2 regions of the Streptococcus thermophilus genome follow, and region 1 is predicted to be linked to the other one. Evidence: predicted binding sites of a transcription regulator. Region 1 holds the regulator's gene; the other holds the start of a gene.

Evidence for each region. The regulator NrdR, encoded in region 1, represses ribonucleotide reductase genes. The targets are predictions, from matches to a motif close to ACACNATATATNGTGT.
Region 2: the regulator NrdR is predicted to act here: its motif matches at 2,748-2,763, upstream of nrdH (glutaredoxin-like protein NrdH).

Annotation. Positions count from the first base shown of each region.
Region 1 is NZ_CP038020.1:728,606-733,014, forward strand. Features, by position in the region: gene E3C75_RS03865 (DUF177 domain-containing protein) at 1-176, shown strand, start outside; gene E3C75_RS03870 (response regulator transcription factor) at 332-1,021, shown strand; gene E3C75_RS03875 (HAMP domain-containing sensor histidine kinase) at 1,018-2,535, shown strand; gene nrdR (transcriptional regulator NrdR) at 2,658-3,137, shown strand; gene E3C75_RS03885 (DnaD domain protein) at 3,134-4,309, shown strand; gene dnaI (primosomal protein DnaI) at 4,313-4,409, shown strand, end outside.
Region 2 is NZ_CP038020.1:1,681,593-1,686,001, reverse strand. Features, by position in the region: gene nrdF (class 1b ribonucleoside-diphosphate reductase subunit beta) at 1-13, opposite strand, end outside; gene nrdE (class 1b ribonucleoside-diphosphate reductase subunit alpha) at 171-2,330, opposite strand; gene nrdH (glutaredoxin-like protein NrdH) at 2,417-2,641, opposite strand; gene acnA (aconitate hydratase AcnA) at 2,963-4,409, shown strand, end outside.

The DNA.
Region 1 (4,409 bases):
TTCTTCTTAATATTCCTTTGAGAGTGCTGACACCTGAAGAGGAATCAGGACAAATTTCGCTCTCAGGTAATGACTGGGAAGTCTTGTCAGAAGAGGATTTTGCAGCTCTTAAACAAGGGGAGAAAGAGGCAAGTAATCCTTTTGCTCAATTGAATGGACTATTTGATGACAATTAATTCAAAAACAAACTAAAAATGTTTGACAATTTTAAAAATCTGTATTATTCTGTCATTATAAGCTAATTTTCGGATGTATTCATTGGCTAAACCTAAATACTTTTTGAGGAAATGGAAGCCAAAAAATTTTTTATAAAAGAGGGTAAATACTTATTATGAGCAAACGCATTTTGATTGTTGAAGATGAGAGAAACCTTGCTCGTTTTGTCTCTCTTGAACTTCAACACGAAGGATACGACGTTGTGACAGCGGACAACGGACGCGAAGGACTTGAAATGGCACTTGAGAAAGATTTCGATCTGATTCTCTTGGACCTTATGTTGCCTGAGATGGACGGTTTCGAAGTGACACGTCGTCTCCAACAAGAAAAAGATACTTATATTATGATGATGACAGCTCGCGACTCAATCATGGATATTGTTGCTGGTTTGGATCGTGGAGCTGATGACTATATTATAAAACCATTTGCGATTGAAGAACTGTTGGCACGTATTCGTGCAACCTTCCGTCGTCAAGATATCGAAGCTACTAAGAAGGTACCAGCTAAAGCGTCAACCTATCGCGATTTAAAATTGGATGTTCAAAACCGTGCAGTTGTTCGCGGTGATGAGGTAATTCCATTGACAAAACGTGAGTTTGATTTGTTGAACACACTTTTAAGCAATATGAACCAAGTAATGACCCGTGAGGAACTCTTGCTTCAAGTCTGGAAATATGATGACGTAATTGAAACAAACGTTGTAGATGTTTATATTCGTTACTTACGTGGGAAAATCGACATTCCAGGTAAGGAATCATACATTCAAACAGTACGAGGGATGGGTTACGTTATCCGTGAAAGATGAGTAAATTATTTGGTAAAGTAACCATTAGAAAAAAGTTGACCATGACAACTGCTGTGGTCTTCTTTCTTGTATTGTCGATGTTCACTCTGGTTGTTGTATTTTCAGCCAATACGCTTCTTTTGCAACGTGAACGTCAAAATGTAAATAATACAATCTCAAAAGTTGTTACTTATATCGAAAAGGACTGGGACTCTGATGAAGAGTTGAGTCCAGAGCCGCTTTTAGCGGCCTTTTATTCACCGAAAAATATCTATCCATCAATCATTAATGGAGTGCTTTCTGAAAAGCGTTCCTTAGATGGTCAAGTTGCGGTTTCTAATAGATTATATTCCAACCAGTCTGTCTATGTTTATGACAAAAAGGGAACTTTTATCTTTACTTCTGAGGAGGATACAGACTCACCTCCAGGCATGTCTGAGGTCAATAAACTGAAGTTGGTTTCCTATAAAGGTAAACGTGGTTTCTTACTACAAGTTCCAATCTATGGCAAGGATAAGAAGACCATTGTTGGGTATGCTCAAGTTTTCCATGATTTGAAATTCTACTATGCGTTAAAAGAGCGTTTAATTTTCCTATTGATATTCCTTGAAGTAGGAATGACGGTCTTAGTTATTGCAGTAATTGTAGTTGTCTTGACATCTATTCTTCGTCCGATGAGGCAGTTACACGAAACAATGGGTATTATTATCGATTCGCCAAGTGATTTGGAGCTTCGATCTAAGATTGAGAGTCATGATGAGATTGGTGCTTTGGCACTTAACTTTAACTGTATGATGGATAAAATTCAAGAAGATAATCAGATGCAGATGCGTTTCTTGAGTGACGTCAGTCACGAATTACGTACTCCCATTGCAGTTATTAAAGGACATATGGACCTCTTGCAACGTTGGGGTAAAAATGATCCTGAAATCCTTGAAGAAAGTCTTGAAGCTGCAAGTCACGAAGCCAACCGTATGACGATTATGATTAACGATATGTTGGATTCTATTCGTGTTAAAGGGTCATTTGACAATCATAGAAATGATACATGTGATTTGAATTCTTCAATCCGTACGGTTATTGGGAATTTCCGTGTCCTACATGACGACTACCAATTCTACCTCAATGATTCTGAGGGTTCAGATCGTCCAGCACAGATTTACAGTCAGCACTTTGAACAGGTTATTACTATTTTGATTGATAATGCGGTCAAGTATTCGCCTGTTAATAAGAAAATCCAGGTTACTATCAAGGCTCTGGAAGATGAGATGCTGGTACAGGTACAGGATAATGGTGAGGGTATCTCTAAAGAAGATATTGAACATATATTTGAACGCTTCTATCGTTCAGATAAGGCGCGTAATCGTACGACAACCCAATCTGGTGTGGGTATTGGTTTATCAATCCTCTATCAAATTGTGGAAGCTTATCGATGCCATATCGATGTCAGTTCAGAACTTGGTGTGGGTACACGTTTTGACCTCTACATTCCTTTTGCAGAGTCAGAAACTACGACACCTCAAATTGAAGGTTAAGTCAATTTACAAGAGATTTATACTAACTCTCAATCAATGAGCACGTCTCGTTAAGGGCGTGCTTTTTATGTGTTTTTATGGTAAAATAGAGTACTGAATTTCGAAGATTGGTGGTGAAGTGCATGCGTTGTCCAAAATGTCAACATAATAAATCTAATGTTATCGATAGCCGTCAGGCAGAGGATGGAAATACCATTCGTCGTCGTCGAGAGTGTGATGCTTGTCATGCCCGTTTTACTACATTTGAGCGTGTGGAAGAAGTTCCACTTTTAGTTGTCAAAAAAGATGGTACTCGTGAACAATTCTCTCGCGATAAGATTTTCAATGGTATCTTGATGAGTGCTCAGAAGCGTCCAGTTTCAAGTGAGGATATTGAAAATGCCATCACCCGTATAGAGCAAAACATTCGCCGTAACCATGATGGAGAGGTTGATAGTGAGGTCATTGGGAATTTAGTCATGAAAGAACTAGCAGATCTTGATGAAATTACCTATGTCCGTTTTGCTAGTGTCTACCGTTCTTTCAAAGATGTTGATGAGATTGAAGAATTGCTTCAAGAAATCACCAAGACTGTCCGTGCGAAAAAAGAGTCTAAAAAATGAGACCTATTGAAGAATTTGTCTATGTTGGCAATCAGGTTATCGTTCCCGATCAGGCAAGTTTGATGCGTTGTTATTATCCCATTATTGGGGTTGAGGGATACGCACTCTATCAGTATTTTGTGGCTTTCTATGATAATGGTAATCATCGTCATAAATTTGCTACTATTCTGAATCATCTTAACTTTGGTATGCAGCCTCTTCAGGAATCCCTGGCGGTCCTGACAGCGGTAGACTTGTTGGCTTTCTATCATTCTCCTCAGGGAATTTATGTTGTGGAGCTTAAGTCTCCCCTATCTATCGAGCAGTTTCTAAAACATGCGGTTTATAGTTCACTTCTAGAGCAAAAAATTGGTGAGCCAGCAGTGGATGCTTTAAAACCGACGAGTTTACATGGTTTACAAGACTTATCTAAACGTTTTTCGGATGTTTTTACTGATGAGCGTTTGGCTCAAAAGTCTGTTTCTGAAATTAAGCCTAAAAATTCATTTGATTTAATCAGTTTCAGGAATCGTATGCAGGCTGATGGACTTGTATTTACAGATGAAAAGACAGATGTTCCAGAAATCTATAAGTTGTCTGAAACCTATGACATGAATTGGTATGATACCTATCTCTTGTCAAAAAAGACAGCCGTGAACCACCGGATTATTGTTAAGCGTATGCAAGTGCAATTAGAGCAAGCTCAAGCTCAAAAATTGGGTGGTGATTCTGCATTGACGGAGACAGAGAAAAAGATTCTTAAAGCTGTTAAATCTGGAAAACCTGTTGATTACTTACAGAGTGCTAAGGGTCCAGGCGGGACTGTGACTAATTCTGAGAAAAAAATTCTCACAGACTTGGCACAAAGAGGCTTTATGGATGAGGTCATTAATCTCATGGTTGCCTACAGTTTGGGACGGACACGTTCAACAAATGTGAATCGAGAGTATATCTCTAAAGTTGCCAACGATTTTGACTTTAAGAAGATTGTTACTGCTGAACAAGGGCTTTTGGCTTTGCGTAGTGGTTACGACAAAAAATCACAGCGGACAAAAGATGATTCTAAGAAGAAAACAAATGTACCTAGCTGGAGTGATCCTGATTACGATAATCAAACCAGTCAGGCCGACCAAGCCAAGTTAGACGAAATTAGACGCCGTGCTTTGGCTAAACTAGAAAAAGGAAAGGAGTAGCCTATGGAAAGAGTTGGACAAACCTTGAACCGAACAGGATATCATGGGTCTGGTAATGCAACAGATTTGACCAAGCAAATCTTGGCGGATCCAAGAGTAG
Region 2 (4,409 bases), 950 kb from region 1:
AGTAAGTTTCCATTAGAAACCTCTTTCTTTATTGATATCATTTCTATTTTATCATAATTAAAAATCATGATATAGTTTTTTGAGTTTATCTATTAAAAAAGTCGGCTAACCGACCATTTTATGATTTTTATAAATAAGAGTAGTGAAGTTGTTAGCCTCAAATCACTATCTTAGATGACACAGCTTTCACACTGGTTAGAGCCAACTTCTTCGCCGTCATCTGTGTAAGTACGGATGTAGTAGATTGACTTGATTCCTTTGTTAAAGGCGTAGTTACGAAGGATAGAAAGATCACGAGTTGTTAGTTTATTTTCTGTTTTCCATTCGTAAATTTCTTTAGGCAACTCACTACGCAAGAATAGGGTTAATGACAAACCTTGATCAACGTGTTCAGTCGCAGCGGCATAAACGTCGATAACTTTACGCATGTCCATGTCGTAGGCTGAAGTGTAGAAAGGAATAGTGTCTGTTGAAAGACCGTTGGCTGGATAGTAAATTTTTCCGATTTTCTTCTCTTGACGTTCTTCAATACGTTGTGTGATTGGATGAATAGAAGCAGAACAGTCGTTAATGTAAGAGATTGAGCCATTTGGCGCAACAGCCAAACGGTTTTGATGGTAGAGACCATCTTTTTTAACGAGTTCACGTAGTTCCTCCCAATCCTTGGCTTGTGGGATGAAGTGGCCTTCGAAAAGTTCTTTAACACGGTCAGATTTAGGAACGTATTGCCCTGTAACGTATTTATCAAAGTAAGAACCGTCAGCATATTTTGAATTCTCAAAGCCGACAAAGGTTTCTTGACGTTCACGGGCGATATTGTTAGATTCAACTAAAGTCCAGTAGTTCATAAGCATGAAGTAGATATTAGTGAATTCAACAGATTCTGGGCTACCATACTCGATATGGTGTTTAGCAAGGTAAGAGTGAAGCCCCATAGCTCCTAAACCAAAGGTATGAGCTTGTTGGTTTCCATTTTTGATTGATGGAACGGCATCGATACTTGAGCTGTCTGTAACAAAGGTAAGCGCACGTGTCATAGTCTTAATGGAACGACCAAAATCAGGTGAAGTCATCATGTTCAGGATATTAGTAGATCCAAGGTTACATGAGATATCTGTACCGAGTTTAACAAATTCTTGAGAATCGTTAAGTTCACTTGGTGCTTGAACTTGGAGAATCTCAGAACAGAGGTTGGACATAACAATTTTACCATCAATTGGGTTATGTCTGTTAGCTGTATCAACGTTGATGATATATGGGTAACCAGATTCTTGTTGGAGTTTAGAAATTTCAGTTTCTAACTCACGCGCATTAATCTTAGTTTTGGTGATATTAGGATTGGCAACCAATTCATCATACATAGCTGTAATATCAATGTAGTTATATGGTTTACCGTATTCTTTTTCGAGAGAGTAGGGGCTGAAGAGATACATATCTTCATTATTACGTGCTAACTCGTAGAATTTATCTGGTACTGTAACACCTAGTGACAATGTCTTAACACGTACCTTTTCATCAGCGTTCTCTTTCTTAGTTGAAAGGAAGGCAAGGATATCTGGGTGGAAAACATCCAGATAAACAACACCAGCACCTTGACGTTGACCAAGTTGATTTGAGTAAGAGAAGCTGTCTTCAAAAAGCTTCATAACTGGGACAACTCCAGAAGCAGCACCAGCATATCCCTTGATAGGAGCACCAGCTTCACGTAGGTTAGATAGGCTAATACCAACCCCTCCACCAATACGTGATAATTGGAGAGCTGAGTTAATAGAACGACCGATGGAATTCATATCGTCCGTTACTTGGATAAGGAAACATGAAACGAGTTCTCCACGACGACTACGTCCAGCATTTAAAAATGAAGGAGTAGCAGGTTGATAACGTTGGTGAATCATTTCGTTAGCAAGGTCACTAGCCAGGTTTTCATCACCATCAGCGAAGTAAAGAGCATTAAAAAGAACACGATCTTCAAAACTTTCAAGGTATGTCTCGCCATCGTTTGTTTTGAGAGCATATTGTTGGTAGAACTTGTAGGCTGCCATGAAAGATTGAAAGCGAAATTTTTGAGCATGAATTTCTGCAGACAATTTTTCGATGAAAGCAGGTTCATATTTACCGATGAATTCAGACTCAATATAGTCGTTTTCAATCAAATAATTAATTTTATCTGTGATGCTGTTGAATGCCATTGAATTTGGCTTAACATTTTCAAGGAAAAAGGCACGAAGCGCTTCTTTATCCTTATGCAAAGGAATCTGACCGTTTACAGGACGGTTAATTTCGTTGTTGAGGCGGAAGTAAGAAACATCGCCAAGATTTTTTAAAGACATAATACAGATACCAGGCCTAGTTTAAAGGTTAAAGTTAACATATTAAACTAAGCAAACAAGTTCCTTTCTATATAAAAACTTAATAATTAAAGGATTTCTTTAAGTTTAGCCGGTTGAAAACCTGAAAAGACGATATCGCCTGCTTCAATCACTGGAGCAGCAGTAAAGCCTAGGCTTTTGACGTAATCAATTTTTTCTGGTTGTTCATCGATATTGATTTCTTCGAAATCAGCACCTTCTTTTTCCAAAAATTTTTTTGTCATTTTGCATTGCATACAGTTGTTTTTTGAAAACAATGTAATCTTTTCCATTGCAAATACTCCTTTTTTTAAAGATTTTAAGTGACTAGGTGTCACTTTTTCGACTTTAATAGAATACCCAAAATATTGGGAAAAATCAAGCTAAATATTTTAAGGAATACAATATTTTGTGTTTAGTATTGAAACACAACCCTATATCTTGTGTTTTGAAGGCTTTTTAAGTTTTCTTAAATTTATTTATGGAAATGGCTAAAATTCCAACAACTGACTGAAGATGTAATAAAACATCACACCAGAATGCCAATTTTATTTGTTTTTTTAAAAAAAACAGTGTAGAATAGAGGAAATTTTTTAACTAATGGAGGTTCAAGTATGCAAGAATACTGTTCAAATCTAACTGTAAATGGTAAGATATTCTCTTTTTATGATCTCGAAAAAGCAGCAAAATCCTATGATGTTAAGGTCGAAGAACTACCTTATAGCATTCTAATACTACTTGAAAGTCTCCTCCGAAAAAAAGATGGCATTGACGTTAAGGAATCTCACATTTCTGATCTGATAAAATTTCCGAATTTTCCAACAATTTCTGAAGTACCATTTAAACCAAGTCGCGTCATTTTACAAGATTTCACAGGGGTTCCTGTTGTCGTTGACTTGGCCTCAATGCGGGATGCTATAGTGGCTAATGGTGGTAAAGCAGAACTTATTAATCCAGAGATTCCAGTAGATTTAGTCATTGACCACTCTGTTCAAGTCGATTCATATGGATGTGATACAGCGCTTGAAGATAATATCAATCTAGAATTTAAACGTAACAATGAGCGCTACGAATTTCTTAAATGGGCCGAACAATCTTTTGAAAATTACCGTGCGGTTCCACCAGCTACGGGTATTATCCATCAGGTTAATATTGAATTTCTAAGTGATGTCATTATTGAAAAAGATGGGCTACTATATCCCGACTCTATGTTTGGTACAGATAGTCACACAACGATGATTAATGGTATTGGTGTTCTGGGATGGGGTGTCGGCGGAATTGAAGCTGAAGCAGCTATGCTAGGTGAAGCTTCCTATTTCCCAATTCCAGAGGTTATTGGTGTACATTTAACAGGTGAACTTCCTAAAATTGCTACGGCAACAGACTTGGCTCTCAAGATTACTCAAGTACTTCGTTCTGAAAATGTTGTTGGTAAATTTGTAGAGTATTTTGGTTCTGGCTTAAAGAGCCTATCTCTAGCTGATCGTGCTACAATCGCTAATATGGCACCAGAGTATGGGGCAACTTGTGGTTATTTTCCTATTGATGACGAAACTCTTAACTACATGCGTTTAACTAATCGTGATGAGGAACATATCCAGGTCACTGAAGCCTACACAAAAGCCAATCATCTGTTTTATGACCCAAGTAAAGAAGCCAAGTATACTAAGGTTGTTGAAATTGATTTGTCAACCATTAAACCTTCTATCTCGGGTCCCAAACGTCCACAGGATTTGATTCTCTTGTCCGATGCTAAGCAAGAATTTCAGGATGCAGTGGTACGAGAAGCAGGTGTGCGTGGCTTTGGATTGGACAAGAAGGAGTTAGAAAAAACGGCAAAAGTTGATTTTGAGGATCATTCAGAAACAATTCAAACGGGGCATGTGGCCATTGCAGCGATCACATCATGTACCAATACCTCAAATCCTTACGTTCTTATGGCGGCTGGTCTTTTAGCTAAAAAAGCAGTTGAGAAAGGGTTAAAGGTATCTCCAACGGTGAAGACATCTTTGGCACCAGGTTCTAAAGTTGTTACTGGTTATCTTAAAGCTTCAGGCTTGC